One region of the Pigmentiphaga sp. GD03639 genome, then DNA from elsewhere that is predicted to be linked to it. Evidence: predicted binding sites of a transcription regulator. Region 1 holds the regulator's gene; each other region holds the start of a gene.
What was found. The regulator LexA, encoded in region 1, represses DNA repair genes until DNA is damaged. The targets are predictions, from matches to a motif close to ACTGTATNNNNATACAGT.
Positions count from the first base shown of each region.

Region 2: the regulator LexA is predicted to act here: its motif matches at 2,871-2,888, upstream of N5K27_RS00620 (PA0069 family radical SAM protein).
Region 3: the regulator LexA is predicted to act here: its motif matches at 3,970-3,987, upstream of recA (recombinase RecA).

Region 1 is NZ_JAOCLR010000003.1:171,247-181,660, forward strand. Features, by position in the region: gene N5K27_RS04580 (replicative DNA helicase) at 1-849, opposite strand, end outside; gene rplI (50S ribosomal protein L9) at 1,076-1,531, opposite strand; gene rpsR (30S ribosomal protein S18) at 1,550-1,822, opposite strand; gene priB (primosomal replication protein N) at 1,851-2,183, opposite strand; gene rpsF (30S ribosomal protein S6) at 2,278-2,649, opposite strand; gene N5K27_RS04605 (asparaginase) at 2,912-3,871, opposite strand; gene lexA (transcriptional repressor LexA) at 4,062-4,712, shown strand; gene N5K27_RS04615 (hypothetical protein) at 4,734-5,603, shown strand; gene N5K27_RS04620 (hypothetical protein) at 5,843-6,250, shown strand; gene N5K27_RS04625 (hypothetical protein) at 6,267-6,593, shown strand; gene rlmB (23S rRNA (guanosine(2251)-2'-O)-methyltransferase RlmB) at 6,700-7,440, opposite strand; gene rnr (ribonuclease R) at 7,537-9,987, opposite strand; tRNA gene N5K27_RS04640 (tRNA-Leu) at 10,102-10,186, shown strand; tRNA gene N5K27_RS04645 (tRNA-Leu) at 10,273-10,357, shown strand.
Region 2 is NZ_JAOCLR010000001.1:121,034-131,447, reverse strand. Features, by position in the region: gene trmD (tRNA (guanosine(37)-N1)-methyltransferase TrmD) at 1-221, opposite strand, end outside; gene rimM (ribosome maturation factor RimM) at 270-878, opposite strand; gene rpsP (30S ribosomal protein S16) at 886-1,146, opposite strand; gene N5K27_RS00625 (NINE protein) at 1,273-1,719, shown strand; gene N5K27_RS00620 (PA0069 family radical SAM protein) at 1,727-2,863, opposite strand; gene N5K27_RS00615 (alpha/beta hydrolase) at 2,984-3,850, shown strand; gene N5K27_RS00610 (GntR family transcriptional regulator) at 3,890-4,591, opposite strand; gene N5K27_RS00605 (tripartite tricarboxylate transporter substrate binding protein) at 4,793-5,782, shown strand; gene N5K27_RS00600 (SDR family NAD(P)-dependent oxidoreductase) at 5,761-6,486, shown strand; gene N5K27_RS00595 (ATP-dependent helicase) at 6,517-8,661, shown strand; gene N5K27_RS00590 (YbaN family protein) at 8,658-9,047, shown strand; gene N5K27_RS00585 (GTP-binding protein) at 9,140-10,414, opposite strand, start outside.
Region 3 is NZ_JAOCLR010000033.1:2,111-12,524, forward strand. Features, by position in the region: gene N5K27_RS24470 (hemagglutinin) at 318-1,943, opposite strand; gene N5K27_RS24475 (hypothetical protein) at 2,012-2,314, opposite strand; gene recX (recombination regulator RecX) at 2,371-2,859, opposite strand; gene recA (recombinase RecA) at 2,846-3,925, opposite strand; gene N5K27_RS24490 (MaoC/PaaZ C-terminal domain-containing protein) at 4,056-5,096, opposite strand; gene N5K27_RS24495 (CoA ester lyase) at 5,089-5,976, opposite strand; gene N5K27_RS24500 (GntR family transcriptional regulator) at 6,017-6,754, opposite strand; gene N5K27_RS24505 (CoA transferase) at 6,766-7,965, opposite strand; gene N5K27_RS24510 (tripartite tricarboxylate transporter substrate binding protein) at 8,079-9,056, shown strand; gene N5K27_RS24515 (response regulator transcription factor) at 9,136-9,825, shown strand; gene N5K27_RS24520 (sensor histidine kinase) at 9,842-10,414, shown strand, end outside.

The sequences.
Region 1 (10,414 bases):
CCAGTCCTCGTCCAGCAGCTTGCCCGTGCGCAGGCGCTGCTGGTCCAGGCGGCCGATCGAGCCCAGCACACGCATGGCCAGCTGCGAGGCGCCCATTTCCATGGAGAAGACCGCCACCGGCAAGCCCTCTTCCACCGCCACGTGCTCGCCGATGTTGACCGAGAACGCGGTCTTGCCCATGGAGGGGCGGCCGGCCACGACGATCATGTCGCCCGGCTGCAGCCCCGAGGTCATCTTGTCCAGGTCGGTGAACCCCGTGGGCACGCCGGTGACGTCCGAGGTGCTGTCACGGTGGTAGAGTTCGTCGATGCGCTCGACCACCTGGGTCAACAGCGGCTGCAGCGACAGGAAGCCCGCGCTTCCGCGCGCGCCCTCTTCCGCGATCTTGAAGATCTTGGACTCGGCCTCGTCCAGCAGTTGCCGCGTGTCCTTGCCCTGGGGGTTGAAGGCCGCGGCCGAGATCTCGTCGGCCACGGTGACCAGCCGCCGCAGCACCGCGCGGTCGCGCACGATTTCCGCATAGCGGCGGATGTTGGCCGCGGACGGCGTATTCTGCGCCAGCGAATTCAGGTAGGCCAGGCCGCCCGCCTCTTCCGCCTTGCCGGCCGTCTGGAGCGACTCGTGGGTCGTCACCACGTCGGCGGGACGCGCCAGCCCGATCAGCTTGGCCATCTGCTGCCAGATCAGCCTATGGTCGTAGCGATAGAAGTCGTCTTCCTTGAGGATGTCCGCGATGCGGTCCCAGGCGGCGTTGTCCAGCAGCAGGCCGCCCAGCACCGATTGCTCCGCCTCGACCGAGTGAGGCGGGACGCGCAGGGACTCGAGCTGGGGATCGACGGGCGAATTCATAGAGCGGAAAACCTGGTGTTCGAGCATGGGCGGCGGGAATGCCGGCCCACGACAGTTTAGCCCGGCTGGACGGAAGAGGAATCCATCCGCCTGCCCCGGGGGCGACCCCGAAAAAAGAACCCCCCATTCTGTGAAGAAATGGAGGGTTCCTGTGCCGGCGCCATCCAGGAAGGATGCGCTGGCGGTGGACGTCCGGCCGGCTCGGAGAAGCGCGGCCGGAGAAGCGTCAGGCGGTTTCGCCGACCACGACCACCGTGATGTTGGCCACGACATCGGTATGCAGGCCGACTTCCAGCGGGAATTCGCCGATGGTCTTGAGCGGGCCGTTGGGCAGGCGGACCATGCCCTTTTCGACCGACTCGAAGCCCGCCTGCTTCAGCGCGGAAGCGACGTCGAAGTTGGTGACCGAGCCGAACAGGCGGCCGTCCACACCCGCCTTCTGGGTGATGGACACCGAGTAGCCTTCCAGCCGCTGGGCCACGGCCTGCGCGGCGGCCAGCTTGTCGGCCTGGATCTTTTCGAGTTCGGCGCGGCGCGCCTCGAACTCTTTCAGCGCGGCGTCGGTGGCGCGCTTGGCCATCTTCTGGGGAATCAGGAAGTTACGGGCATAGCCGTTCTTCACGCGGACGACGTCACCCAGGTTGCCGAGGTTGACGACTTTTTCGAGCAAGATGATTTGCATGATGGTCTCTCCCGGCAATCAATTGTGGTTGTCGGTGTAGGCCAAGAGCGCCAGGAAGCGGGCGCGCTTGATAGCCGTGTCGAGCTGGCGCTGGTAGTGCGCCTTGGTGCCGGTCAGGCGGGCAGGAATGATCTTGCCGTTTTCCTGGATGAAGTCACGGAGGACTTCGATGTCCTTGTAATCGATCTGGTCAACGCCGGCTGCCGTGAAGCGGCAGAACTTGCGGCGCTTGAACAGCGGATTCTGTTGACCGAACTTCTTCTTTTCCTTGCGTTTGCCGAATGCGGCCATGATGTACCTCTTGGGTATTCAATCCGTTTCACACCTGGGGCTGTCCTGCCGGCCCGCCCTCCTCGCCCTGCCGGACGATGGCGGCCTGCTGGATGTGCAGCCTCAGTCTGCTTGAACCTTTCCGGGTCGGTGCCAGGAACCCTTCGATCCGGATCGACCGGCCCAGCGCCTCGCGCTCGAGCCTGCCGGCCAGATCGCCGACGACGACTGCGTTGACGAGCATCTCGACCCGGCGGGGTCTCCCGCCTTCGATCAGCTCGGATTCGTGGGCAAGCGCCAGTTCCAGCACCGGGATTCCGGCGGGGGTATACCTGAGCGGCTTGCACTCGACCACCTGGGCAGTCAGATGAACCTTGTTCAACGCCGTGTCGTCCGTGGCATCGACGGGCTCCCGCTACGGCGGGCCTGCGATGCGGGCGGTCGGCAACGACCTGTCATGCCAGTCCAGCCGGGGCTCAGGCCTCGGCGGGGGCGGCTTCGGTGGACACCTTGCGGGCCTCCTCGCGCTCGACGATCTTCATCATCGGCGACGGGGCGGTCTCGGCCTTCTTCATCTTGACGACGAGATGGCGCAGCACGGCATCGTTGTAGCGGAAAGCGTGCTCGAGTTCGTCCAGCGTGGGTTGGCCGCACTCGATGTTCATGCACACGTAGTGAGCCTTGACGAGCTTCTGGATCGGGTACGCCAGCTGGCGGCGGCCCCAGTCTTCCAGACGGTGGATCGTGCCGCCCTGGCTGGTGATCAGCGACTTGTAACGGTCGACCATGGCCGGAACCTGCTCGCTCTGGTCCGGGTGAACGATGAAAACTACTTCATAGTGACGCATCGAAGCTCCTTATGGATGGTCCCGCGGGCGTCCGGATGGGCCCGCCGTAGGCGCAAGTCCGCTCAAGCGTCTAGAGTCGGACAAGGGATCAATCTGGCGAAAAAATGGCTTCCGCCAAAAATCAAGCCCTTTATTATCGCCCGCGGAAGGGCAAAAAGCAAGCCAAAGGCCCGAGAACCGCCGTGCGGCGTGGTTTCGGGGCCCATTTCCGGGCATGGATGCACCGCCGCGGTTGCGGGCTGGCCGGCCTCGCACGGGCGGATCAATACGTGTCGAAGGCGCCCTGGATGTCGTCCATGCCCGCGCCCAGCGCCAGCATCAGCAGCACGCGCGCCTTCCACGGCGACAGCGTACCGGCGCCGGGCAGCCCGCCCGAGGCCGCGACGCAGCCGCTGCCCGTGCGGGTCGCGCGGACCACGGCCACGCCGCCGCGCTCCAGTCCGTCCAGCGCCTCTTGCGCGTCGGCGCTGGCCGAACCGTTGCCGGTCCCGGCCCAGACCAGGCCGCGCGCCCCGGTGGATCCCACCGCCCGGATCAGGGCGGCCGAGCCGCCGGCATAGCCGGCCAGCACCTCGACCGGAGGCAGCGGCGTGGCGGCCGTGAAAGGCGTGGCGCTGGTGTGCGGACGTTCCGGCCGCCCCATCCAGGCGACCCGGCCGTCCTGGACCCAGCCCAGGGCGCCCGCGTTGGGCGAAGCAAAGGCATCGGGCCGGTTGGCATTGGTCTTGGACGCGTCGCGCGCGCCCAGGATCTGGTGGTTGAGCACGACCAGCACGCCGCGCCCGGCGGCCTGCGGATGGGCGGCCACCGTGGCCGCGTCCAGCAGGTTCAGCGGGCCGTCGGAAGACAGCGCGGTCGCCGGGCGCATCGCGCCCACCAGAACCACCGGCCTGTCGGTCTTGAGCACCAGGTGGAGGTAATACGCGCTTTCCTCGAGCGTGTCCGTACCGTGGGTGACGATCACGCCGTCGGCGCCTGCGTCGAGCAGTGACTGCACCCGCCCGGCCAGCGACTGCCAGAAGGCGGGCGTGGCGTTCTTGCTGTCGATGGCCGCGAACTGCTCGGCCCGGATGTCGGCCACTTCGTCCAGGCCTGGCACGCTGGCGCACAGCTCGGCCACGTCCAGCGCGCCGGCGGCATAGGCCATCGTGGCCTGGGGGCGGGCGCCGGCCCCGGCGATGGTGCCACCGGTGGCGACGATGCAAAGACGTGGCAGGGACATGGCGGACGCAGGCACGGAAGGACGAGAGCCCGATGATACCCGCGGCCGGATTGGCGTTCCCGCGACACTTGCGTTTTCCGCTTGCGTCGCGCATCGATACTGTATAAAAATACAGTTACTGGATAAAACCACAGAAGCTCGACACGCGCCGTCGCCACCCGGTGGCGGGCGCCCCGCCACGGAGCCCGAGATGTCCAAGCTGACCGCACGCCAACAAGAAATCCTGGATCTCATTCGCCAGGCCATCGTCAAGACCGGCTTTCCGCCCACCCGGGCCGAAATCGCCCAGGCGCTGGGCTTTCGCTCGCCCAACGCGGCCGAGGAACACCTGAAGGCGCTGGCGCGCAAGGGCGTACTGGAATTGTCCGCGGGCACCTCCCGCGGGATACGGCTGAAAGACCCGGTCGCAGCCGAACCGCCGCTCCAGCTCACGCACCCCGTGCTGGCGCAACTGGTGCTGCCGCTGGTGGGCCGGGTCGCCGCCGGCAGCCCCATCCTGGCCACCGAGCACATCGACAAGGAAATCGGCGTGGACGAGGCCCTGTTCTCGCAGCGGCCCGACTACCTGCTCAAGGTACGCGGCAACAGCATGCGCGACGCCGGCATCCTCGACGGCGACCTGCTGGCGGTCAAGAAGGCCGCCCAGGCCCGCGACGGGCAGATCATCGTGGCCCGCCTGGGCGACGACGTCACCGTCAAGGAACTGCGCTACACCGAAACCGGCCTGAGCCTGCTGCCGGCCAATCCCGACTTCCAACCCATCGAAGTCGATCGCGAGCGCGACGATTTCGCGCTCGAGGGCATCGCCGTCGGCCTGATCCGGGCCGGCCTGGTGCATTGAAGACCCAGACGGACGACCATCATGAAACACTGCACGCCCAGCTCCAGTCTTTCCAGCGGCTTTCCCGCGCTCGACGCCGCCCTGCCCCAGGCCGGATGGCCCGTCGGCGCACTTACCGAAATCCTGGTCCCGCGCGTCGGGCATGGCGAATTGAACCTGCTCGGCCCGCTGCTGAGCCGGCTCACCAAGGCCGGCCGCACGGTGGCCTTGCTGGTGCCGCCGTACTTGTCCTACGCCCCCGCGCTGATCCAGCACGGCGTTTCGCTGGAATGCGTCAAGCTCGTGCGCACCGACCACCCCCTGGATGGCCTGGACCAGCTGGAATCCGGCGTGCGGGCGGGCGAGTTCGCGGCGCTGGTCGCCATCCTGCCCCCTGACCAGGCGGCCGCGCAATCCGAAAGCACGGTGCGCCGCCTGTACATGGCCGCGCGGCTGGCCGCCTGCCCCGCCTTCCTGTTCCATACCTGCAGCACGCCCGCCACGACCTCGGCATCCCAATTGCGGCTGCTGGCGGACATGAGCCAGGCCGGCCAGATCCGGCTCCAGCGCATCGCACCGGCTGCCCAGGGCGGCGAAGGCGCGGTCACGCTGGACATCGGCCAGCAAACGGTGCGTGCGGGGTTCAAGCCGGGGTTCAAACGTGCGGCCGGGCTCGCCGCGGCGGGAACGCACACGCGCACCGCCGAGGAAACGGACACGCATGGCACGGATGCGGATACGCTGCCGGCGCAACGGCCCATCATCCCGCGAACCGGGCAACATGGGCCGCATGCCAAACCGACTCCCGCGAATCGCAGCCCGTGGCCCTTCAAGCAACGTCGCGGCGCAAGCAGCAGCCGAAGCTATCCTTCCGCACTGGCGCTGCTGTTTTCTCGAGGCTGGAACGCCTGAGTCTCCCTACGGCACTCGCAGCAGGATAAGACTGCTGCGGAGCCTGTGCTCCGATGCTCCATTGCCCACGAATTTTTGAAATTCGTGGGCTTTTTTACGTCTCACCGGCGGATCTACGCACTTGCGGAAGTTGTTGTAAGCCAGCAATCCCCCCCCATTTGGAGTATGTATTTTTTCGTACTCATTGCTAGGCTGGTTGCTCCACTCCCCTCGCTGCGCCAATCCCGGAAGAGGCCATCATGCAAGCGAAATCCCACGTCCTCCACGCCCTTGCGGTACTTGCCACGGCTGCGGCCGCATCCGTCTGGTGTGCCAGCGCGGCTGCCCAAGGCGTCTCGATCGGAGGCTCGGGTTCAAGCTCGGGTTCGGACGGCCCCCGTGCCGTCGAGGAACAGTCCGCAGCCATCAGCTACAGCTCTCGCGCGGCGGCCTGCGCACGGGCCAAGTCCCGCGCCTCGGAGTTCGCCCAGCGCAAGAGCAACTTCAAGGACATCAGTCTGGGCGCCTGCGACTGCTCCTCCACCAAGACCAAGCCGTGGCAGCCAGCATTGCAGGCTCAATACGCGATGGAAACAGGCATGCCCCCTCCCACAGGTCCTGTCGACACCCACGAATGCACGGTCACCGCCCGTATTTCGCTCAAATAGCCGCCAGAGACGAGCCATGAAGAAACGCGGGAAAACCAGGGGCCGATCAATGGCGGCAATGGCCGGTCTGATCGCATGGGCGGCATGCTGGCCGGCTTATGCCTTTAGCGAGTCAGATCCACTAGACAATGGCTATGGAACCCCCGGCGACTACTCCCAAGACTACGAAGTCCTGTCCGAGAGAATCGTTTTCCACAGCAGGCTGATCAGCAACAAAAGAATGTACACCGGAGGGGAAATCAATAGAAAAACCGGCCGAATAAGCATTGAAACCACGGAGATGGCTAACAACTTCAGCGGCGTATGCAGCGTGGGAAGCTATGTCCCGGACACCAAGTTTTGAGCGCCGCCCTGACAGGATCAGCGGCAGATTGAACACTCCGCTTGCCAGCGGCCAGTGCAGGAAAATCGAGGCGTCCGAGAAACTGTTCTGACGCCTCCCGGCCGTTCTACTTCGCCGCCCGCTGCCTGAGCGTCTCGTACATGCAGACCGCCGACGCCACGCTGACGTTCAGGCTTTCCACGGACCCTTGCATGGGGATCCGGACCAGTTGATCGCAGGTGTCGCGGGTCAGGCGGCGCATGCCCTCGCCTTCGGCGCCCATGACCCAGGCGATGGGCTGGCGAGCGTCCACGTCGTACATGGTCTCGGTGGCTTCGTCGTCGGTCCCGACCACCCAGACGCCGCGCTCCTTCAGGCTGCGCATGGTCCGAGCCAGATTGGTCACGGTCAGGTAGGGAACGCTGTCTGCGGCCCCGCAGGCCACGCGCTGGACGGTCGTGTTCAGGCCCACGGCCCGGTCGCGGGGCGCGATCACCGCATGGACGCCGGCCCCGTCCGCGGTTCTCAGGCAGGCACCCAGGTTGTGCGGATCGGTGACGCCGTCCAGCACCAGCAGGAAGGCCGGGCCCTCGGCATCGTCCAGCACTTCATCCACGTCCATCGCCAATTCCAGCGACTCCGCCAGCGCGACCACGCCCTGGTGGCGCTGCCCCTTGGCCAGCCCGTCCAGGCGCGTCTGCGCCACGGGATGCACCTTGCATCCGGCGGCCTGGGCTTGTTCGACCAGCGTCAGCATGCGCCGGTCGCGGCGTGCCTCCTCGACGTAGATATCCTTGATCGACGCCGGCGCATGGCGCAGCCGTGCGGCCACCGCGTGGAATCCGACCAAAACCTGGCTTGCTGCCATCTTTCACCCCGACATGAATACCTGCCGCGACGCGGCGGCAAAAACGACGCGGCGCTGCCCCAGGCAGCGCCGCAATGCCGTTATTAGACCAGAGATTCAGTGCCGCTTGCCGCGGCCATGCTTGGCCGCCGCGCGCTTGCCGCTGCGCGCGCTGGCGGGTTTCTCCGGAGCGGCGTGCTTCTTTGCCGCGGCCTTCTTGCCCTTGGGCATCTTCGACATGTCGGTCAGCAGCACGGCCTTGGGCTTGGCCGGCTTGCGCTCGGGCGCGGGCGCGCTGTCGCGCTTGATGGCCTTGCGCAGTCCCTCGTAGGTCACGCCCTTGACCAGCTTGAATTCGATGCGGCGTGCCTCGAGGTCGACGCGGGCCACCTGCACCTGCATCTTGTCGGTCAGGCGATAGCGCATGCCCGTACGTTCGCCGCGCAGCTCGTGCAGGCCGTCGTTGAACTGGAAGTACTCTGCGCCCAGTTCGGACACGTGGACCAACCCTTCGACGTGGAGTTCGTCCAGCGTGACGAACACGCCGAAAGGCGCGACGCCGGTGACCGTACCGCTGAAGACGTCGCCCACGCGTTCGCGCATGTACCAGCACTTGAGCCAGGCCTCGACGTCGCGCGAGGCATCGTCGGCGCGCCGTTCATTGGCCGAGCAGAACAGGCCCAGTTTTTCCCACAGGGCGTGCTCCTGCTCCTTGGCGGTGCCAGGCATGACCGGCATGTCTTCCAGCGCGTTGGGGACATAGCGCTTGCCGTGCAGCAGCGCCTTGATCACGCGATGGGTAAGCAGGTCGGGATAGCGCCGGATCGGCGAGGTGAAGTGGGCATAGGCCGGATAGGCCAGGCCGAAGTGGCCGACGTTGTCCGGGCTGTACATCGCCTGCTGCATGGACCGCAGTGCCATGGTCTGCAGCAGCGGCGCGTCGGGCCGGTTCTTGGCGCTGGCCAGCAGCGCCGAGTAATCGGCCGCGGCCGGTTTGTCGCCGCCGCCCAGCGACAGGCCGAGCGTTTTCAGGAAGTCGCGCAGGGCCTGCAGTTTTTCCGGGGTGGGCCCTTCATGGATGCGGTAGAGCCCCGGATGCTTGCTGCGCTCCATGAAGTCCGCCGCGCAGGTGTTGGCGGCCAGCATGCATTCCTCGATCAGTTTGTGGGCATCGTTGCGCACATAGGGAACGATGCTGTGGATGCGGCCCAGTTCATTGCAGACGATCTTGGTCTCGACCGTGTCGAAGTCGATCGCGCCCCGCTTCTCGCGGGCCTGCGCCAGCAACTGGTACAACGCATAGAGGTCCTGGATCTGCGGCAGGACGTCCGCATGCTTGCGCGCGGCCGGCCCGTCGGGCTGCTGCAGCGCCGCCCAGACCTCGGTATAGGTGGTGCGCGCATGCGAATGCATGACGGCGTTGTAGAACTGGTAGGCCTGGACCGTCCCGCCCTTGGCGCCGGTGGCGGGAATCACCATGTCGCACACCAGCACCAGCCGGTCGACGTTGGGATTCAGCGAGCACAGGCCGTTGGAGAGTTTTTCCGGCAGCATGGGAATGACCTTGCGCGGAAAATACACGCTGGTGCTGCGCTCGAGCGCATCGGCGTCCAGCGCGTCGCCGGGCGTGACGTAGTGCGCCACGTCGGCGATGGCGACGATCAGCCGCCACCCTGCCCGCTTGCGGGCCCCCGTGCCCAGTTCCACGCGTTCGCAGTAGACGGCGTCGTCGAAGTCGCGGGCATCCTCGCCGTCTATGGTGATCAGCGGAACGTCGCGCAGGTCGTAGCGTCCGGCCAGGTCGCCCTTGACCACCTCGGCGGGCAGGCGCTCGGCGCGCGCCAGCGCCTTGGCCGAGAACTCATGCGGCACGTCGAACTTGCGGACGGCGATCTCGATCTCCATCCCGGGATCGTCGATCTCGCCCAGGATCTCGACCACGCGGCCCAGCGGCTGCGTATGCCGCGTGGGCTGCTCGATGATCTCGACCGTGACGACCTGGCCGTGCTGCGCCTGGGCGGTTTCGCCGGGCGGCACGAGGATGTCGTGCTTGATCCGCTGGTCCTCGGGCACCACGATCGAGAGGCCCCGCTCGTTCAGGAAACGCCCCACCAGCTTGTTGGTGCGCCGCTCCAGCACCTCGACGATGGTGCCTTCGGGCTTGCCGCGGTAGTCGCTGCCGGCCGGCCGCACCAGCACGCGGTCGCCGTGCAGGACCTTCAGCATTTCCTTGGGCGGCAGGAAAAGGTCGGTCTGGCCGTCGTCGCGGATCAGGAAGCCGAAACCGTCGCGGTGCCCCTGTACGCGGCCGGCGATGAAGTCGAGCTTGGTCGACAGCAGCAGCGCGCCCTTGCGGTTCTGCATCAACTGGCCGTCGCGCTCCATGGCGGCGAGCCGGCGCTCGAAGCCCACGCTGCCCGGGTCCACACCCAGTCGACGCGCCAGTTCCGCCGGAGCGATGGGGGCATTCGCCTCCCGCAGCAATCCTAGGATTTGCTCGCGAGTGGGCACGTCGGGATCGAAGTCCGCGGGCGTAGAGGGAAGATTGTTATGGGATCGAGTTGTCAAAGTTTCAGGTTCTCTTTATAATGCGCAGCTTCTGTTGCTACTGCCCCGCATGCAACGGTACACGCAAGGAATAACTTGAGTTTACCGCAGCAAATGTTAGGCCGTTGCGACAATGCCCAGATGGCGGAATTGGTAGACGCACTAGTTTCAGGTACTAGCGCTTAGCGGCGTGGAGGTTCGAGTCCTCTTCTGGGCACCAATTCTTTGGCAGGCGCAAGCCTTCCAGGTAGTTGGAAATCCGAGTTGGAATACCCGCTCGAAGGGTGGTTTTGGTTGTACGGCAGTGCCCAGGTGGCGGAATTGGTAGACGCACTAGTTTCAGGTACTAGCGCTTAACGGCGTGGAGGTTCGAGTCCTCTCCTGGGCACCAACTGATGGCAGTTCCGGATCCGGCAGGATCCGCAGGCAAGACCCCGCAGCTTCGGTT
Region 2 (10,414 bases), on a different contig from region 1:
GCCGCGCACACGGCTTGCTCCAGAGGCTCGACCCGCATCACCATGCCGGGTCCGCCGCCATAGGGCCTGTCATCCACGGTGCGATGCACGTCCACCGTGAAGTCGCGCGGATTCCAGGCCTGCAACTGCCACCGGCCCTGCGCATGCGCCCGGCCGGTTACGCCCTGCTGGCTGATGGCCTCGAACATCGGGCCGAACAGCGTGATCACGTCGAACCGCAACATCTCGTCCATGGCCCGGGCCCAAGCCCTTTGTTCACGCCCGACGGGTCAGAAACCCTCGGGCCAATCGCTGTCTATGCGCCGGGCGTCGAGATCGACACCACGGATATACGCGTCGACGAAAGGCACCAGGGTCTCGCGCCGCCTGCCGCGCGCATCCAGCAGCGGCTGCGTCGGCTGGCCTGGAGCCACGGGTTCGACGCAGGCCACGTGCAGGATGGCATGCACCCCGTTGTCACTGACTTCCGTCACCGAGCCCAGGACGACCTCCCGGTCCGAGGCATCCTTGCCCGTCAATTCGCAGCCGATCAGGTCCACCCAATAGAACTCGCCTTCGGCAAGCCGGGGGAACTGGCTGCGCGGCACCAGCACCGTCCAACCCTTCCAGGCCAGGGCCTGGTCCCGGTCGGACACGCCGGGGAAGGTGGCCGTCACCACCGCGCCATGGCGCTTGGCGTCGGCCACTTCGACACGGCGCACTTCCGCGCCCTTGCGCAGCCACCATGTACGACTGCCCAACAAGGCCTCGGACTGGGCCGAATACGGCTGGACCTTCAGGCCGCCGCGCACGCCGAAGGCCTCCGCCACATGCCCGACCTCGACGAGATCGGCGGGCAGAGCGGGATCGCTAACGGACCCCGTGGACGCGGCGGACACCACGAAATCAGGCAGCCGGCGCGACCTTGGCGCCGTATTCCTTGACGAGACGGGCCACGGCCGGCGACAGCTGGGCGCCGTTCTTGGTCCAGTGCTCGACGCGGTCGAGCGCGATGCGCAGGCCTTCTTCACCCTCGGAAGCGACGGGGTTGTAGAAACCCACGCGCTCGATGAAGCGGCCATCGCGGCGATTGCGCGAATCGGCAGCAACGAGGTTGTAGAAGGGGCGCTTCTTCGAGCCGCCGCGGGACATACGAATCACCACCATAGGTAATTCCTTGGAAAAAGTTGACTAAGAAAAGCCCTAAAGTATAGCCCGGCCTGCTGGGCCTAGCAAGCAAGGATGCGGTAAAGTCCTTCAAAATCAAGGTCTTCTACGATGGATTCCCACCACATGTCCACATCTTCCGCCGACGATAAATCCCATATCCTTCCGCCGACCCGGAGTTTCCGCCACAAGACCGTGGCGGGACTGCTGGCCGCCGTGCTGGGCTGGGCCGGTGCGCATTGGTGGTACCTGGGCCGCCGGCACGGCTGGATCGTGCTGCTGTTCTCGCTGATCATGATAGGCACGGCGCTGCGCAGCGAAGCGTGGTATTTCCATCCCGCCTTCTTCCTGTTCCTCGTCCCGGCCGTCGCCGGCTTCATCGAAGCCATCGTCCTGTGCCTGACTCCCGACGCCAAGTTCGACGCCAAATACAACCCGGGACAGGCACGGCAGACGCGTACCGGCTGGGGGCCGGTATTGGTGGCCGGCATCACGCTGGCCGTGGGTACCGCCATCCTGATGCTGGGCATCGTGCTGCTGTTCCAGAGCCTGTTCGAGGGCATTCCCGCCTGAACGGGCCCTAGCCGAACAGCGGCATCTGGCCGGTGTCGGCGGGCGGTTCCTTGCCACGCGGCGAGCGGGGCGGCGGCCTGAACAGCCCTGTCTCCAGCTCGATGCGCCGGTCCGCCAGCCCGTGCCGGCGCGCGGCACGCCCGAAGCGCTGCGCGACCAGGTCGGCCCAGATGCCCTGGCCGCGCATGCGGCTGCCGAAGCGCGCGTCGTTGAGCTTGCCGCCGCGCAAGTCCTCCAGGCAGTGCAGCACGCGGGCCTTGCGGTCGGGAAAGTGCGCTTCGAGCCAGTCCGAGAACACGTCCTTGACCTCCCAGGGCAGGCGCAGCATGGTGTAGAAAGCCGCCCGCGCACCGGCTTCCTTGGCCGCTTCCAGCACATGCTCGATGTGGTCGTCGGTAATGAAGGGAATGACGGGCGCCAGCGACACGCCGACCGGCACGCCGGCACCGGCCAGCGTCCGCACGGCTTCCAGCCGCTTCCATGGCGCCGCCGCGCGCGGCTCCAGCGTCCGGGCCACGTGTCCGTCCAGCGTACCGATCGATACGTAGACGGCGACCAGCTTCAGTTCCGCCAGCCTGGCCAGCAGATCGACGTCGCGCGCAACCAGTCCCCCCTTGGTGACCAGTGACACGGGATGCCGGGTTTCCAGCAGCAGTTCCAGCAGCCCCCGGGTCAGTTTCCACTGGCGCTCGATGGGCTGGTAGGCGTCGGTGGCCGAGCCGATGTTGATGACGTCCACCCGGTAGCCCGGGCGGCCCAGTTCGGCCCGGAGCGCCTCGACCGCGTTGGCCTTGGCGACGAGCCGGGTTTCGAAGTCCAGGCCGGGCGACCATCCCAGGTAGGCATGCGTGGGCCGCGCGAAGCAATACACGCAGCCGTGCTCGCAGCCGCGATAGGGATTGATGGCGCGGTCGAAGGGGATGTCCGGAGAGTCGTTGCGGGACAGGATCTTGCGCGCGCGCTCGATGGCGACCTCGGTCCGCAGCGGGGGCGGCTCTTCTTCCGGAGCGGCCCAGCCGTCGTCCACGGCGTCGCGCCGGTCGCCCTCGAACCGGTGCCTGACGTTGAGCACGGCACCGCGCCCGCGCTGCGGGACGGGAGGCGCCTGGGGATAGCCGTCTTGCGGCGAGTCATCGTGTTCCACACGCAATACTGTATATCCATACAGTATTGCGCACAATTGGCCCCCTGGTCTTTCAGCAAAAAATATTTTCCATAAAAATATATAATTTCTATAATTAATTAGAAATTCTCGGGACACCCCATGGACCACACCCCGCTCTTCGCTCAACCTCCCCTGCCCTTTCCCGCCGCGCAGCGCTACGAAGACACGGTGCTGGAATGGGCCCGCGACCTGGATGCGGGCATCTTGCGCGCCCGTGACCTGGCCTATGGACCCGATCCGCAGCAACGCTACGACGTGTTCGCCGCCGCCGGCATGCGCGGCGCGCCGGTGCTGGTGTTCTGGCACGGCGGTGGCTGGACCAACGGCTACAAGGAGTATGTGCACTTCATGGCCGAGGCGGTGGTCCGGCGGGGACTGGTGTTCGTCGCGCCCACCTACCGGCTGGCGCCCCGGCACCGCCTGCCCGCCGCGTTCGACGACGCGGCCCTGCTGCTGGGCGAACTGCGGCGGACCGTGGGCCGGTGGGGAGGCGATGGCCGGAATCTCTACCTGTCGGGGCACTCGGCCGGCGGCGGCACCGCCGCGATGGCCGCCCTGCGCAAGCGGGCCCTGGAGCGAGCGGGCGTGCCGCCCGGCGACATCCGCGGCTGCCTGCCCATCAGCGGCGTCATGGACCTGCACCATCCCTGCCCCGAACCCGACAGCCTGGAGGAGCGGGTGTATACCACCCTGCTGGAACAGCCGTGCGAGGACGCGCTCATGAGCGCCATCAGCTGGACCGCCGGCAATCTCGTGCCGATGATGGCCAGTTATGGGGAGCGGGACAGCGCACGCGTGATCGGCGCCAATACGCGCATGTACGAACTGCTGAAGCACCAGCCGGCCGACGCCGGGCTGCACGCCTGGGAAGGCCTCGATCACTTCGACACACATCTGATGCTGGCCGACCCTGGCCATGCCTGGTATGGACACCTGGAGGCCCTGGTGGCGCGGACCAGCCGCTAGGATCGTTCACGCCAAAAGGCGCCTCGCGCAGGCCCCAGGCTACTCGGCGAAGCGCTCGCCCAGCACCTGCGCCGTACGCATCAGATGGCTGCGCAGCAGCTCGCAGGCCAGGCCGGCGTTGCGGGCCAGGGCCGCTTCCATCAATTGCGCGTGTTCACTCATCACGTCGTCCTCGAGCTGTTGCGCCGAGGATGTGTAGGCCAGCCGGATCCGGCGATAACGCTCGGAATGATCGATCAATTGCTCGTCGATGCGCATCAGCCACCTCGACCGCGCCGCGGCCAGCAGCGCGGCGTGGAACCCGCGATGGGCAGCTTCCCACAGTTCCACCGCCACGAGATCGTTGGGATCCTGGGGCAGGCGCGCCCGCGTCAGCTTGTAGTAGGCGGCCGTGATGCCGGCCCCCCAGTCGTCGTCGCCGTGTTCGATCGCATCCTGAAGCAGCAGCGTCTCGATCGAGGTGCGCGCGTGCATCAGGTCGATCATGTCGTCCCTGGACAAGGGCGATACGCTGAAGCCGCGCTGGCCGTCATTGCTGACCAGGCCTTCGCCGGACAACTGCATGAGGGCTTCGCGTATGGGGCTGATGCCCAGCTCGTAGCGCTGCTGCAAGGCCTGCAGTCTGAGCTTCTGGCCGGGAGCCAGCGCGCCGGCGATCACGTCGGCGCGCAGGTGCTGGTACGCCCGCTCGGACATGGTTTCCGAAGCCGCCTTGGGGGCGGGCGTTTCCGCTGATCGCATGAGGGTAGCGCTCCGACGTCGGTTGAATATATACAAAATGCGTTATTCATAAATTTTAGCCGATGAGCTTGTTTCATTGGTGGCTCATCCAATGCCAGGGTTTATCCTTAAATTCATACGAGAAAAAATAATTTATATTTTTTTAACTTAATATATTTTACTAACTTAGTATAAATTTCCGCGGAACCTACAGGGAAAGCCATGACCGATCTCGCAAGACGCACCACGCTCGCCGCCTTCGCCGCGGCGGTTTCCCTGGCGGCGCTGTCCGCCCCCGCCGCGGCGGCCGGCTATCCCGACAAGCCGGTGAAAATCATCGTCGCCTACCCCGCGGGCGGCGACACCGACGTGCTGGCCCGCTGGATAGGCGAAAAGCTCAGCGCCAGATGGGGCCACCCCGTCGTGGTCGAGAACCGCAGCGGCGCGGCCGGCTCGATAGGCAGCGCCTACGTCGCCCGGTCCGCCGCCGACGGCTACACGCTGCTGCTGGCGCCCAACACGCTGGCCATCGTGCCCCATGTCCTCAAGCCCGGTACCGGCGCCGACTACAGCGTCCAGGCCGACTTCACGCCCATCGCCGAGATCGGCACGCAGTCGCTGTTCCTGGCGAGTTCCCAGCAATCCGGCGTGAAGTCGGTCAAGGACGTGGTGGCGGGAGTGAAGGCGGGCACGCTGCAAAGCTATGCCAGCCCCGGCGCGGGGTCGCCCATGCACATACTGGCCGAGCTGTTCGACAAGGCGGCGGGTACCCGGATCAACCAGATCCCGTATCGCGGCAGCGCTCCGGCCATCGTCGACCTGGTGGGCGGACAGGTTCCGCTGATGTACACCACCCTCGGCCCCATTACCTCGTATGTCGCCAACGGCAAGCTGCACCTGCTGGCCGTGGCGGACCCGCAGCGCTCGCCCTTCGCGCCCGACGTCCCCACCTTCGCCGAACTGGGCTACAAGAACGTCGAGGTCGGCGCCTGGCAGGCCCTGCTGGGGCCGCGGGGGCTGCCGGCCGAGGTCGTGCAGAAGCTGAACGCGGCGGTGAACGAGATCATCAAGATGCCGGACATCGTTTCCCGGGCGGCGGTGATGGGGCTCACGCCCACGGGCGGCACGCCCGATGCGCTGGCCCGGCGCATCGCCGCCGACGACACGCGCTACGCCCGCATCATCAAGGAATTCGGCATCCAGGCCAACTGAGCGATGAAGGAACAGAACATGCACGACGCACCTCCCGCCGGCAAGGAAATCGCCTACGTCACCGGCGGCGCCTCGGGCATCGGCTACACCGGGTCCAGGCGGCGGCAGGAGAACTGTCGGCGCTCGGGCTGGACGCGCAAGGCTACGTGGCCGACGTGCGCGACCGCGAGGCCTTGGCCGGCATCATGGACGGCGAAGGCCGGGTCGACGTGGTCGTCTGCGCGGCGGGCGTCTACACCCCCCGCCAGTTCGACGAAATCTCCGACGAGGACTTCCGACGCACCGTCGATGTCAACCTGCTGGGCGTGTTCGTGCCCGCGCAGGAAGGCGCGCGCCGCATGCGGCCCGGCGGCCGCATCGTGACGGTGTCGTCGCGGGGCGCGCTGGGCGGCTACGGCTTCGCCGACTACGTCGCATCCAAGGCCGGGGTGATCGGCCTGACCCGGGCCATGGCGCTGGAACTGCGTCCGCGCCGCATCGCGGTCAACTCGATCGCGCCCGGTTTCACCGATACCCCGATGACCCGCACCATGCCGCCCGACCAGTACGCGAAGGCCGTCGCGCTGGAGCCCGGCGGGGCACCGGCGACGCCGGACGACATCGCCGTCGCCATCGAGTTCTTCGCCTCGCCCGCGACGAAGTTCATCACCGGTCAGACCCTGTTCGTGGACGGCGGCAAATCGCTGGGTGGCCTGGGCATCTGATATCCGGGCCGGCGGTTTACACTTCCCGCCATGAGTTCCCTATTGCTGACGCCGGAACAGCGGCAGATCGTCTCTCAAGCCGGCCAGTTCCTGCTGATCGACGCCGTGGCCGGCTCGGGCAAGACCACGACCCTGGCCCAATGCGTGGCCCATCGCGAGCGCCAGGGCACGCCGGCCGACGGCATCCTGGCGCTGGTGTTCACCGAGGCCGCCCGGCAGGTCTTTCTCCAGCGCCTGGCGCAGGCCGGTGCGTCGCGCTCGATCCGGGTCGCCACCTATGCGGAGTTCGCGCGGGGGCTGCTGGCCGATTGGCAGGCGCAAGGCCTGATCGACGGCGCCGAGGATTACCTTCCCGATGCCGAAGCCATGCGGCCCTGCGTATTCGAGGCCATCGAGGAAGCGGCGGCCGACCCGCAGGCGGACCGGGAATACGGCTATGACCTGAACAACCTGCACGCCGAGGTCATCATCAACCAGTTGTCCCGGCTCAAGGGCACGCTGGCCTTTGCCCGCTTCGCGGACGCATCGGACGCGGAACTGGCCGAAGAACTCGACCTGCCGCGCGGACTGCTGTCCATCTGCCGCACCTACGAACGGCTGCGCCGGATCGACGCCGGTCATTTCGCCTTCCAGAGCGAACACGATCTCGTCACCGACGTGCTGGCCATTGCCGACGAGTTGGGCGAGATCGTGTCCCTGCCCTGCCCCGCGCTGGTCGTGGCGGACGAATGGCACGACGCCAACGCGGCCCAGATCAGCCTGCTGCGCAAGCTGACCGGCCCTCGCACCCGCATCATCGCCGCCGGAGACAAGGAGCAGGTCGTCCATTCGTGGAACGGCGCCGACCCCCGCTACATGGGCGAGGCCTTCGAGCATCTCTTTCCCGGCACGCGGCGCCTGCCGCTGACCAGCTCGTTCCGCTGCGGCCCGACGCTGGGCGCCTGCGCGCAGGCCCTGACGGCCCAGGTCTTCCAGTCCGGACGATCCGAAGACACCGAAGTCGACATCGTGCGCTACGGCACGGGACCGGAAGACGATTGCTGCAGCCGGGTGGCGGATGCGCTCGCTGCCCTGCTCGAATCGGGCGCCGCGCGCAGCCTGGGCGATTGCGCCGTGGTGCTGCGCGACGCGCACCAGAGCATTGCCCTGGAGAACGCGCTGATCGCGCGTGACCTGCCCTATGCCACGGACGGCTGCCAAAGCTATTTCGATCGCATCGAGATCCTGATGCTGCGCGGCATCCTGCACATCGCGCGGCTGTCGATGGCGCCGGTGCGCGACCGTGGTGAAGTCAAGGCCATCCTGCGTGCGCTGGGCCTGTTCGCCGGCCTGGACTACACGGAAAGCGAATGGGCGGATGCCGAGCGCACCATCGCCACCGACCCCGAGACCATCCGCTATTTCTACAGCGGCCGGCTCAGCCGTACCGCGGACGCGCAGGAAACGGTGGATCCCGCCACTCGCCGCTGGCGCGCCCGTTTCGCCGAAGTCTGCGACCATCTCATCGCCCGGGCGCCCTCGCTGTCGGCCGGCGAATTGCTGACCCACGCGGCGGCGGAACTGCAACTGGCCGACGTCACGCGCCGCCTGTTCGTGCACAGGCTGGACGCCCAGGCCGTCGCCCGCTCCATCGACGGCTTCATTTCCTATGCAGACGCCACGGGGCTGGATGCCACCGGCCTGCTGGAGCACTTGCACCAGGCCCAGCGCCGCAGCGGCGCGCTCAAGAAGAACCGGCAGCCGCTGGTCCTGACCACCGCCCGCGCCGCCAAGGGCAAGGAATGGCGCTTCGTGCACATGCCCTTCATCGCCGACGGCGAGTTCCCGCAGGCGCACGCCGACCCGGCCGAGGAACGCCGGCTGTTCTACGTCGCCATGACGCGGACCAGCGAAAAGCTGTTCCTGTACACCCCGCAAGGCCACGACAGTCATTTCATACGCGCGCTCGACCTGCCCGCGGCCCGCGCGGCCGCGCGCACCCGGCCTGCCGCTGCCGCCGCACCGGCCACGCCGCCCCGCGTCTACCTGGACGTTCCTTACGGAGAAAAGGATGCGGCCAAGCAACTGGGCGCGCAGTGGGACAACGTGCAGCGGAAATGGTGGATCTCGCCGGCCATGCCTCGCCGGCTCTTCGCCAAATGGCTGAGCGCCGACGACGGCCAGGGCCGGCCGTGAAACCCTGTTCCGATTCGGGCATCGTCGTCCGCGGCCTGATGCTGCTGGCGGCGCTGCTCTGCCTGGCCCTGGGCATCGTCGGCATCTTCGTGCCGGGCCTGCCGACCACGGTCTTCGTCCTGCTGGCGGCCTGGTTCGCGGCCCGTGGATCGCCCCGCCTGCTGGCCTGGCTGGAACGCCACCCGGTCTTCGGCGCCATGATCCGCAACTGGCGCACGGACCGCTCCGTCAGCCGCCGGGCCAAATGGAGCGCCACCATCACCATGGCCCTGTGCGCCGCCATCCTCTTCATCGCCCCCGTGCCGCGCTGGGCCGCCGGACTGTCCACCGCCATCATGCTGACGGTGGCCATATGGCTATGGATGAGACCCGAGCCACACTGCTAGGGAACCCACCCCCTACGCCCTTCGGGCGCCCCCTCAAGGGGGCGGCGCTGGCGGACCGGCAGAGCCGGATCCGCGGCGCCCTGGGATACCAATCAGTGCGCGGAGAGAGATGTCAGCCGGATCAAGCCGGCCGCGGCCGTCTGGTGCGTGGCTTCGTCGATCAGGATGAATGCCCCGGTGGCCGCGATGTCGTCGTAGGCGTCCAGCGCCAGCGCATCGCGGGTGGCGATTTCCACGCGGCCGATGTCGTTCATCGCGAACGGCGTGTCGGCCGCCGGGACCTCGCCAAGCTCGTGGATGTCGCGCCGCGCCAGCACCGACTTGATCTTGGCCGAGGTCAGGCGCGTACCGTGCTTGAGCAGGTATTTGCGCGCGGGATTCAGGGCCTGGGTATCCAGCCAGCAGATCTCGGCCTGGAACTGCCGCGCCACGGCCGCCGGCGCCGACGCATGCACCAGCACATCGCCACGCGACACGTCCACGTCCTCGTCCAGCACGACGGTGACGGAATCGCCGGCGACGGCGGCCTCCACCTCCCCGCCGTGGACGACCAGCGACTTCACCGTCGCCGCCACGCCCGAGGGCTGGACCAGCACGCGGTCGCCCACGGCCAGCGTGCCGCTGGCGACCTGTCCCATGTAGCCACGGAAATCGTCGGCCCGGTCGCCGCCATGGCGCGCGACCAGTTGCACCGGGAAGCGCAGGGCCTTGCCGGAAGCGTCCGTGCGCACATCCAGCGCCTCGAGCAGTTCGAGCAGCGCCGGCCCCTGGTACCAGGGCGTACGTCCGGACTTGCCGACGACGTTGTCGCCGGTCAGGGCCGACAGCGGCAGGACGTGGAAGCCGGCGATGCCCAGCTTCGCGGCCAGCGCCGCATAGGCCTCGCGGATGCGCTCGAACACCTCGCGGCTCCACTCGACCAGGTCCATCTTGTTGACCGCCACCACGATGTGGCGGATGCCCAGCAAGTGCGCCAGGGTACTGTGGCGCTTGGTCTGCGTCAGCAGTTGGCCATCCGCCGCCCGGGTCGCGTCGATCAGGATGATCGCGACGTCTGCCGTGGATGCGCCGGTCACCATGTTGCGCGTGTACTGCTCGTGCCCGGGGGCGTCGGCGATGATGAACTTGCGCACCGGCGTCGAGAAATAGCGGTACGCCACGTCGATCGTGATGCCCTGCTCGCGCTCGGCTTCCAGGCCGTCGGTCAGCAGCGACAGGTCGATGGTGTCGCCCACCGTGCGCTTGTACTTGGCGCGCGAGATCGCGTCGAGCTGGTCGGCGAAGATGCCCTTGCTGTCGTACAGCAGCCGGCCGATCAGCGTCGACTTCCCATCGTCCACCGAACCGGCGGTGATCAGGCGCAGCAC
Region 3 (10,414 bases), on a different contig from region 1:
ATGACGGGTCATGCGCCTGGATACGGATGGGGATAGCCCAGGCGTAGCCGCGGCCGGGCAAACAAAAGCCCACGGACCTGTGCTCGGGACGAGCAAAGTCGCGGGCTGTCGCATAGCGAGGCGATTGGCGGTTACGGGCATGCGCTAAGGTGCCGATTGCATCGGGGGCGCCGGCAGATTCCGGGCGTGGCCGGGAGGCAATGGGCGGGCGATAAAACCCGGAGAGTATAGCACCCCTGCCCCCGGCTTCCTTCAGCCCCCGGCGGGAACGCCCTCCGGCACGCGCGCCGGACGCCAGGCGCGCCCGGCCCCTTGGGCTACTGGACGACGACGGTCAGGGCCGAGCCTGCCGGCACCGCCACGGTTTCCGAGTACGACGCGCCCGACGGCCGGCGCACCACGGGGAAATGGCCCGAGGCCTTGAGCGTGGACGGCGAACTGGACGGTAGCGTGCGCAGCGATGCGTAATCGGGGCCGTTGATGGCGGGCAGGTCGTAGCCGCCCTGCGTGCGGCGCGGATAGCCGAACCCGGCCGGCGGCGATGCGGGCAGCAGGGCCAGCGCCGCGCCCCAGTCCCGCAAGGCGGGCCGCGCGCCCGCTCCGCCCGCCTGCCTGACGGCCTGGTCCAGCAGGGTGAACGAATCGGTGGACGAGGTGCCGCGCAACAGGCTGCGATAGAAATCCGTGCCGTATTGCCGCAGCAGGTAGCCGCCGAAGTTGGCGGCGATGGGATACGAGAAGCAGCTGGAGGACACGCTGGCGTCCCAGCCACGGATGTAGTCGCAGTTCTGGCTCTGGTGCAGCCAGTTGCCGTAGTCCCCGTCGCGCAGCGGGTTGAAGCCCGGCACCACCCGGCCCGAGGCCAGGTCCTCCATCATCAGGGCCGAGGTCTCTTCCAGCCAGACCGCGAAGCGGTTGTCCGGACTCACGCCCGTGCGCGCGGCCCGCTGGTAGAAGTTGACCATGTGGGTCATCTCGTGCGCCAGCGTCGTATAGCCGGTATTCCGGCCCGCCTGGCCGCCCAGGTACATGGTTTCGGTGTCCAGGAACAGCACCACCGCTTCATTGCTGAGCGCCTCGTAGCTTTTCAGGAAGGCATTGGCGCTGAAGAAATAGCCGATCACGCCCCAGGGCTTGCCATCGGGCGTGATGTTGGACAGCACGATGTGCAGGTCCTGGTCGGGACCGATGTAGCCGCTGCCGACGGTGGCGCCCCAAGGCGCGCCCGCGAGATCGGTCACGATGGGATAGACGGAGTCCTGGTTCGACGAGAACCGGCTCTTCAGGCTGTCCAGCAGGGCCTCGCTCACCTTCGCGGCGGACCGCTCGCCGTCCTGCACCCAGATGTTCAGCATGCGCCCGTCGGTGGCTGCCCAGCGGCGGGCCAGGGTGGCCTGGAACCGCGTGCCGCTGCTGTCCTGCCATTCCCGCGTATCGCCTTCGACCGCCGCCCGCACGGCGGTGGCAGGGCCCTGCCGCGTCGATGCCCGGGGCTGGGACGCGCGATCGACCGGCGGCTGGTAGTCGCGGATGTGCGCGGGAATCTGGTTGACGCCCGGCAGGTGATCCGGATCGGCCGGGGCTTCGATTTTCGATGAGGCCGCGGGACGATCCGCCACCGAGGCGCTGATCGAGGCCATGCCCGCATCGCGGTCGGAAACGTTGGTGAAGACCAGCGTGACGGTACGGCCATTGACGCCATTGAGAGCGATCGGCACCGACGTGCCCGAGCTCGAACCGCTATTGTCGTAGCGCCAGATGCCCACGCCGCTGCCGCGGTAGGTCTGCGCATCGGCGGCGCCGCATTGCGCGCCGCTGCATGCCACGGACAATGCCCCCGATCCGGAGACCTCGCCGCCCCCGCCGCCACCACAGGAAGTCAGCAGCGCCGCCAACGCAATCCCGGCCAGTGTCCGGATGGTACCCACGGTATCGCGATTCATCTTGCCCCCGCAGAAGAAGCTTACGCGCAACATACCATGGCGCGCGGACCAGGGCCTGTTCACAGGCCCTATCGGATGGACTGCACCTGCAACTGGGCGGGCATCCCGCCGCCCGCCTCGCCGGCGGCGCGGGCCACCGTGCCGGTGACCGTGACGGTGCGCGATTGCAGGTCCTGCATCTGCTGACGGGTCAGGCCGCGCAGGTCCCATTGCCGGTCGCCCGACTCGAGCACGGCGACGACGAAGGGCTCGTTGCCCTTGAGCACGATGCGTCCTTCCAGCGTGATCACGTCGCCCGCCCGGGGGGCGGGCTGGGCACAGGCCCACAGGCTGGACACACTCAGGCACAGGGCCAGCAACAATGCACGCATGGCAGCCTCGCGGCGAAAGGGGATGCGGAAAGTGTACGGGCGTTCCGGCAAGCGGCCTAGCCCTGGCCGTCGTCCAGGTCGTCGAGGTCCACGCCTCGCAGCACCTGCCTGATGGTGGCCTGGCCGAAGCCCCGGGACATCAGGAAACGCACCTGCTTGGCACGCTGGCTGGCATCGGCCGGCAGCGTGCCGAAGCGCTTGCGCCACACCTCGCGCGCCCGGGCCAGTTCGGTGGCTTCCAGCGTGTCCCGCAGTTCGGCGATCTGCGTGTCCGCCACGCCGTGCTGGCGCAGCTCATGCATGATGCGCAGGGTGCCCTGCTTGGCCGCCAGCCGGTGCACCACGCTTTGCGCATAGCGCTGGGTAGACAGCCAGCCTTCCTTCTCCAGGCTGTCGAGCACGGCGCGAACCTCGTCCTCTTCCCCGAAACGGGCCAGCTTGCGGCCCAGTTCCAGGCGGCTGTGTTCGCGCCGGGACAGATAACCCACCGCCCGGGCCTTCAGCGAAGGGCCGGAGGCGGGCTTGCCGTCATCACTCGTCTTCAAGCTCGGCTTCGGTCACTTTGCCGGCGCCGGCCACCCGGGCTGCCACGCCCAGGCTGTCGCGCACGCGGTTCTCGATCTCGATGGCCATTTCCGGGCGTTCCTTCAGGAACTCGCGGGCGTTGTCCTTGCCCTGGCCGATGCGCTCGCCGTTATAGCTGAACCACGAACCGGACTTCTCGACGATGCCCGCCTGCACGCCCAGGTCCAGGATCTCGCCTTCGCGCGAGATGCCGGCGCCGTACATGATGTCGAACTCGGCGCTCTTGAACGGCGGCGACACCTTGTTCTTGACGACCTTGACGCGGGTCTCGTTGCCGATGACCTCGTCGCCCTTCTTGATGGAGCCGGTGCGCCGGATGTCGAGGCGGACCGAGGCGTAGAACTTCAGCGCGTTGCCGCCGGTGGTGGTTTCGGGGTTGCCGAACATGACGCCGATCTTCATCCGGATCTGGTTGATGAAGATGACCATGCAGTTGGTGCGCTTGATCGAGGCGGTCAGCTTGCGTAGCGCCTGGCTCATCAGGCGGGCCTGCAGGCCGGGCAGGGAATCGCCCATCTCGCCTTCGATTTCGGCCTTGGGCACCAGCGCCGCGACCGAGTCGATGACGATCAGGTCGACCGCGCCCGAGCGCACCAGCGCGTCGGTGATTTCCAGGGCCTGCTCGCCGGTGTCGGGCTGCGAGATCAGCAGGTCGGTCAGGTTCACGCCGAGCTTGGAGGCGTACTGGACATCGAGCGCGTGCTCGGCGTCGATGAAGGCGCAGGCGCCGCCCAGCTTCTGCATTTCGGCGACGACCTGCAGCGTGAGCGTGGTCTTGCCCGACGATTCCGGGCCGTAGATCTCGATGACCCGGCCGCGCGGCAGGCCGCCCACGCCCAGGGCGATGTCCAGGCCGAGCGAGCCGGTGGAGACGACCTGGATGTCGTGCTCGACCTCGTTGTCGCCATAGCGCATGACCGAGCCCTTGCCGAACTGCTTTTCGATCTGGGACAGCGCGGCGGCCAGGGCCTTGGTCTTTTCGTTCTGGGCAGCGGCTGCGGCCTTGGAAGCTTTGGTGTCGTCCATTCTGGGATCCTTGGGTTGATGGGCGAATTATGGCACTGCCCGACACTGTATAAAAAAACAGTATGGGACTGCAAGCTCCCAGGCCAAATTAACAACGGAATTCTGGAAAAACGGACGCGGAGGCGTCCGCTCAGTACCCCGCCCTGGCGTAGGGGTTGCTCCCCCGCCGGTACACCATCAGCGCGCGCCGGTAGCGGTTGATCATCTCCCCCCGCTGGTTGCGCGCCTCGGTCAGCACCGTCACCACGCCCTGGTCGGGCCGCGAACCCGACAGCCGCGTGCCCTCGACCGTGGACCGGGCCTCCAGCGTGTCTCCCGGCATCAGGTCGGCGCCGAACTCCACGTCGGTCCATCCCAGGTTGACGGTGACCCGGCCGAAGGTGCGCGTGGACAGCGCCACGGCCACGCCTATCCCCCAGGTCTGCGGCACGACCGGCGCCGCCAGCCCCAGCGCCTGCGCGCAGGCGTGGTCGTGGCTTTGCGGCTGCCACTCCATGGCGCGCAGCGCGTGCAGCGTGGATTCCTCGGCCAGCAGGGTCTTGCGGGGGCTGTGAATGAAGGTTTCCCCCTGCCGCAGGTCCTCGAAGAACAGGCCGGTCTGCTCGACCCAGGCGCCGTCCCCGCGCGCGGCATGCGACAGGAAGCGGGCCTCGTCCGAGGCCGAAGCGCCGGCGATCACGTCGGGCCCGGCCGCGCCGTGCCACAGCTCGGCCACGTAGCGCAGCTCGGCCACCTGCTCGCCGCGCTGGTTGTAGCCGCGCGTGAGCAGGCTGGCGCGCCCCAGGTGCGCATCCACCGGCTCGGTGGCCAGCACCTCGGTCTCGACATACAGGGTGTCGCCGCCGAACATCGGCCGGGTCAGCGCGATATTGGACATGGACACGATGCGGCGCCGCCGGCCGAAGGTCTTGGAGGTCATGCCGATCAGCCGCTGCAGGGTCAGCGTGCTGACCATCAGGGGCCGCTTCCAGTCGGTCAGCCCGGCGTAGCAATCGTCGTAGTGGACCATGGCGGCGTTGATGGAATCCAGGGCCTCGGCCACGTTGTCCTGTTGCGAGAACGTGATGCCCGGCCGATGGACGAAACGCTGCCCGGCGGACAGGTGCTCGAAGCCCAGGCCGAAACGCTCGGCATACAGGCCGTCTCCCAGGTGGTAGTAGGAACTATGCATGATGGTCTCCAGCGGCGGATGGGTTCGGCGCGGCGGCACGCCGCAGGATGCGCAGGGCGCTCTGGTAGACGGGCTCGTCCACCATGGTGGCGCCCACCGCGCAGGCGCGGCGGCCCGCGCGTTCGTAGGCGGCGGCCACTTCGCTCGCCCACGCCAGCCGGCGCGGATCGGGCGCGAAGGCCTGCACGATGATGGGCCACTGGCGCGGATGGATGGCGAGCTTGCCGGAGAAGCCCATGGCGCGCGCCCGCTCGCAATCGGCGCGCAGGCCGGCGTCGTCGTCGATGGCGATGTGCGGCACGTCCAGCATGGGCACGCCGCTGCCGGCGGTCTCGAACACCAGGCGCCCGCGTACGTAGGCCAGCGCGTCCCAGGCGTTGTCCGCGCCGGTCTCGGCGCTGAAGTCCGCGGCGCCGAAGGCCATCGCCGCCAGCCACGGTCCGGCCTGCGCGATGCCGGCCGCGCGGCGCACGCCCTGCGGCGACTCCACCAGCGCCATCAGCCGCAGCGCGGGATTGGCCGCGGCCGCGTGCGTGCGGACCATGCGCAATTCGGAGGCGTCCTCGGCCTTGGGAACGGCCACGAGATCCAGGGCGGGCAAGGCGCCCGCATGGGCCAGCGCATAAAGGTCCTCCAGGCCCGCGGGCGTCTGCGGGGAAGACACCCGCAGCGCCACCATGGGCGCGCCCGGACCGGCCGGGGGCAGCGCCGCCAGCCAGGCCAGGGCGTCGCGCCGGGCGGCGGCCTTGTCGGCCGCCGGCACTGCGTCCTCGAGGTCGATGATGACGCCCGGCGCGCCGCCGCGCAGCGCCTTGTCGTAGCGGTCGGGCCGGTTGCCGGGACAGAACAGGAAGGTGGAAGGAACGACGGGATGGGTCACGCGGGCTCTCCGGGACAAGGTCGCGGCCCGCGCGATCGGATCAGCCGATCGGCTCTCGCCGCATCACGGTGCTGAACAGGTGCCGCCCTTCGGGGAAGAGCCCCACCGAAGCGACGATCAGGTCTTTCTTGGCGCCGTAGTACCAGGTGCGCGTGCGCAGCGTCGGCGTGCTGAAGCGCGTCTGCAGCAGCCCGGCCTGCGCCCGGGTCAGCCGCACGGCATCGATTTCCTGGCGGATTTCGCATACCCGGTCGCCGCGCCGCTCGGCCAGCCATTCGGCCACCGAGGCCCGGTAGCCGTCCAGTTGCTCGAGCGCGTCCGCGTACAGCGGCGGGACGTGGTGTTCGCTGTAGACGACCGGCGGCGCGCCCTCGGCCTGCCGCAGGCCGGTCACCCGGACGAAGCGCTGGCCGGCGGGCAGCCGCAGCGCGCGCGCCGCCCCCTCGTCGCCGTCGACCTCGCGAATGTCCAGGATGTGGAAGCGGAAGCCGCGGGTGAAGCGCAGGATGTCGTCCACCGTGTTGCCCACGTGCACGAAATTGCCCGAGGGCTGCGCCGACTCCACGCGGGTCCCGATGCCGGGCCGGCGGCTGACCAGCCCCTGCACCTCCAGCTCGCGCAAGGCCCCGCGCACGGTGATGCGGCTGACGTTGAACTGCTGTCCCAGTTCGTTCTCGGTGGGCAGCAGGCTGCCGGGCGGATACTCGCCATCGCGGATCCGCCGGATCAAGGTCTGGGCCAACAGCTTGTACTGCGAGCCGGCACTGCGCTGGAACATGAGGCGACACGTCAGAGAACACCAAGGGTCCTTAGTCTACCTTGCTCCTCTTCGCCGATCCCGATGCCGGCCAGCAGCTCGCGGGTATCGGCGCCCATGGCCGGCGCCGGTCCGACGGCGGCCGCCGGCCGCGACGTGCGCAGCGGACTGTCCAGTACCCGCAGCGCGCCGCCGCCCGCCAGGTCGACGCGGCGGATGCGGCCGTCGGCCTGCGCCAGGGGCGCGTCCAGCGCCTGCCCCACGGACCACACGGGCGCGGCGGGCACCGTGCCGGCGAAATGCCGCATCCACTCGGCCGTGGTGCGGGCCGACAGCGCCTCGTCCAGCAGGCGGGTCAGCTCCTCGCGATGCCGGCCCCGGGCGCCGAAGTCGACGAAACGCGCGTCCGCGATCCACTCCTGCCGCCCGATCCGCTCGCACAGGTTGCGCCAGAATTTTTCCTTGTTGCACATCAGGTAGATCCAGCCGTCGCCGGTGCGATAGAGCTGGCACGGCGTGAGCGAGGGATGGCCGGACCGGGGCTGGCGGTCGGTCTCGGCCGCGCCGTTCAGGTACCACGCCGCCACGTAGTTGAGGTTGAACAGCGCGACGTCGTACAGGCTGGTGTCCACGTCGCATCCCTTGCCGCTGCGCGTGGCCTCCAGCATGCCGCTGAGCAGCCCCACCGACATCATCACGCCGGTCATGTAGTCGACCAGCGACAAGCCCATGCGCGAGGGCGCCGTGTCCGGCTCGCCGGTCAGCGAGAAATAGCCCGCCTCGGCCTGCATCAGATAGTCGTAGCCCGGCCAGGCCGCGCGCTCGCCGGTGCGGCCATAGGCCGATATGTGGGCGCAGACCACGGCCGGATTGACGTCCTTCAGGTCTTCGTAGGTCAGGCCCAGCTTGCCCGCGACGTCGCCGCGCAGGTTGTCGACCACGCCATGGGCCGTGGCCGCCAGCTTGCGGAACACCGCCCGCCCCTCGGGGTGGGCGAGGTTCAGCGTGATGCTTTTCTTGCCCTGGTTCAGGCTCTGGAAGAACAGGCTTTGCGCGCTGTCGGGCAGGCCGGCCAGGAAATGCGGCCCGACCTGCCGCGACACGTCGCCGCCCTGCGCGGCCTGCTCGATCTTGATGATTTCGGCCCCCAGCGCGGCCAGCAACTGGGTGCCGAAAGGCGCCGCGCCGTACTGCTCGACGGCAAGAATACGGAACCCGTGAAGTAGCGACATGAAGCTCCCCGGACGGTGTGGGACAAGGACATCTTGAGTTTGTTATAACAATATATCAAAATCCGGAAACAGAAAAGCCGACCGATGGCACTATTCCCGAGGAGACCCTTCCCATGAACAAACTGCTCTTACTGCTCTGCCTGGCCTTGGGCCTGGCCAGCCAACCCGCCCAAGCCGACCAGGCGTTCCCCAGCAAGCGGGTACGCGTGGTCATCCCCTTCCCGCCCGGACAGGGGTCGGACATCCTGGCCCGCGCCATCGGCGACAAGCTGGCGCAGAAATGGGGGCAGCCCGTGGTGGTGGAGAACCGCGCCGGCGCCAACGGCTCCATCGCGCTGCAGGAAGTGGCGCGGGCCGAGGGCGACGGGTACACGCTGCTGGTCACCTCCAACTCTCCGGTCGTGATCAACCCCAACCTGTACAAGCACCTGCCCTACGACGTGGGACGCGACTTCCAGCCCGTCGCGCTGCTGGCCGGCACCGACATGCTCATGGTGGTGAACGCGCAGTTCCCGGCCACCACGCTATCCGAGGTCATCGCCCAGCTGAAGGCCAATCCCGGCAAGTTCAGCTACGGATCGCCGGGCACGGGCTCCACCAGCCATCTCAGCATGGAAGTCTTCAAGCAACTGGCGGGCGTGGACATCGTGCACGTGCCCTACAAGGGCAGCCCGCCGGCGTTCACCGACCTGATCGGCGGCTCGATCAAGCTGATGATCGACGCCCTGCCCAGCGCCATGCCCCAGGTGAAATCGGGCCGGGTCCGGGCCATCGCCATCACCAGCAGCGACACGCCGTCCACCCTCATGCCGGACGTGCCGCTGGCCAGCAGGGCAGGCCTGACCGGCCTGCCGGGACGCGCCTGGTACGGCATGTTCGCGCCCAAGGCCACGCCCCCCGCCACCATGGCGCGCATCGTCGCCGACGTGCGGGCGGTGCTGCAGACGCCCGATATCGTCGCCAAGCTGCCCCAGCTCGGCCTGGAGGCCGTGGAACCCATGACGCCCCAGGAATTCGGCCGCTTCGTGGACAAGGAAACCGCCTACTGGGCCGACGCGACGCGCCGCACGGGGATGTATCAGATCGAATAGCGATAGTGACGGGGACGCGCGCCTGGGGGACAATGCATCGGGGCCCCTCGACGCATTCCCCCGAAGCTACAATTCCCCCATGCGCATCCTCATCGCCGAAGACGACAACATCCTTGCCGACGGCCTGTCCCGCTCCCTGCGCCAGAACGGCTACGCAGTCGATGCCGTCCACGACGGACTCGAGGCGGACTCCGCGCTGGCGGCGCAACCCTTCGACCTGCTGATCCTGGACATCGGCCTGCCCCGGCTCTCGGGCACCGAAGTCCTGCGCCGCCTGCGGGCGCGCAACTCGCACATGCCGGTCCTGATCCTGACCGCCGCCGACAGCGTGGAGCAGCGCGTCAAGGGGCTGGACCTGGGCGCCGACGACTACATGGCCAAGCCGTTCGCGCTGTCCGAGCTCGAGGCCAGGGTCCGGGCGCTGACGCGGCGCGGCGCGGGCGGCGGCCCGGCGGTGCTGCGCCATGGCCGTCTGGCCTTCGACCAGGTCGGCCGCGTGGTGACCATAGACGAGCAGATCGTCGAGTTGTCCGCGCGCGAAGTCAGCCTGCTGGAAGTCCTGCTGTCCCGCAGCGGCCGCATGGTCAGCAAGAAACAGCTGGTGGACCACCTGTGCGAATGGGGCGAGGAAGTCAGCACCAACGCCATCGAGGTCTACGTGCACCGGCTGCGCAAGAAGCTGGAACCGGGCGGCGTCAAGATCGCCACCGTGCGCGGGCTGGGATACTGCCTGGAACGCGAGCCCGGCGCCCAGCACGGCGCGGCTTAGGACCTGTTCCGGGAGCATGGACGACGACCACAAGGGGCCGCAGCCCATCCCCGCCGTCGAACGGCCGGCGCACTCGCTGTTCGGCGAGATCCTGGACTGGATGCTGGTACCGCTGTTCCTGCTGTGGCCGGTCAGCGTCGCCATCACCTACGTGGTCGCACAGTCCATCTCCGTCGCTCCCTACGACCGCAGCCTGGCCAACAACGTGCTGGCCCTGGCCCAGCAGATCAAGGACGTCAACGGCCGGGCCCGGCTGCAACTGCCGGTCTCAGCGCGCGAGATGCTGCGCGCCGACGAAACCGACAGCGTGTTCTACCTCGTGCTGGGCAGCCGCGGCGAATACCTGGGCGGCGACCGTGAACTGCCGCTGCCGTCGCTCGAGCGCCCGCTGCCCGGCATCGTCCAGTATCGCGACGACGTGATGCGCGGCTTCGCGGTGCGCGTGGCCTATACCTGGGTGTCGCTGCCCACGATCCCGGGCGCGCAGCCGGCGCTGGTGCAGGTGGCCGAGACGCTGGAGAAACGATCGCAACTGGCCAACGAGATCATCAAGGGCGTGGTGCTGCCTCAGTTCGTGGTGCTGCCGCTG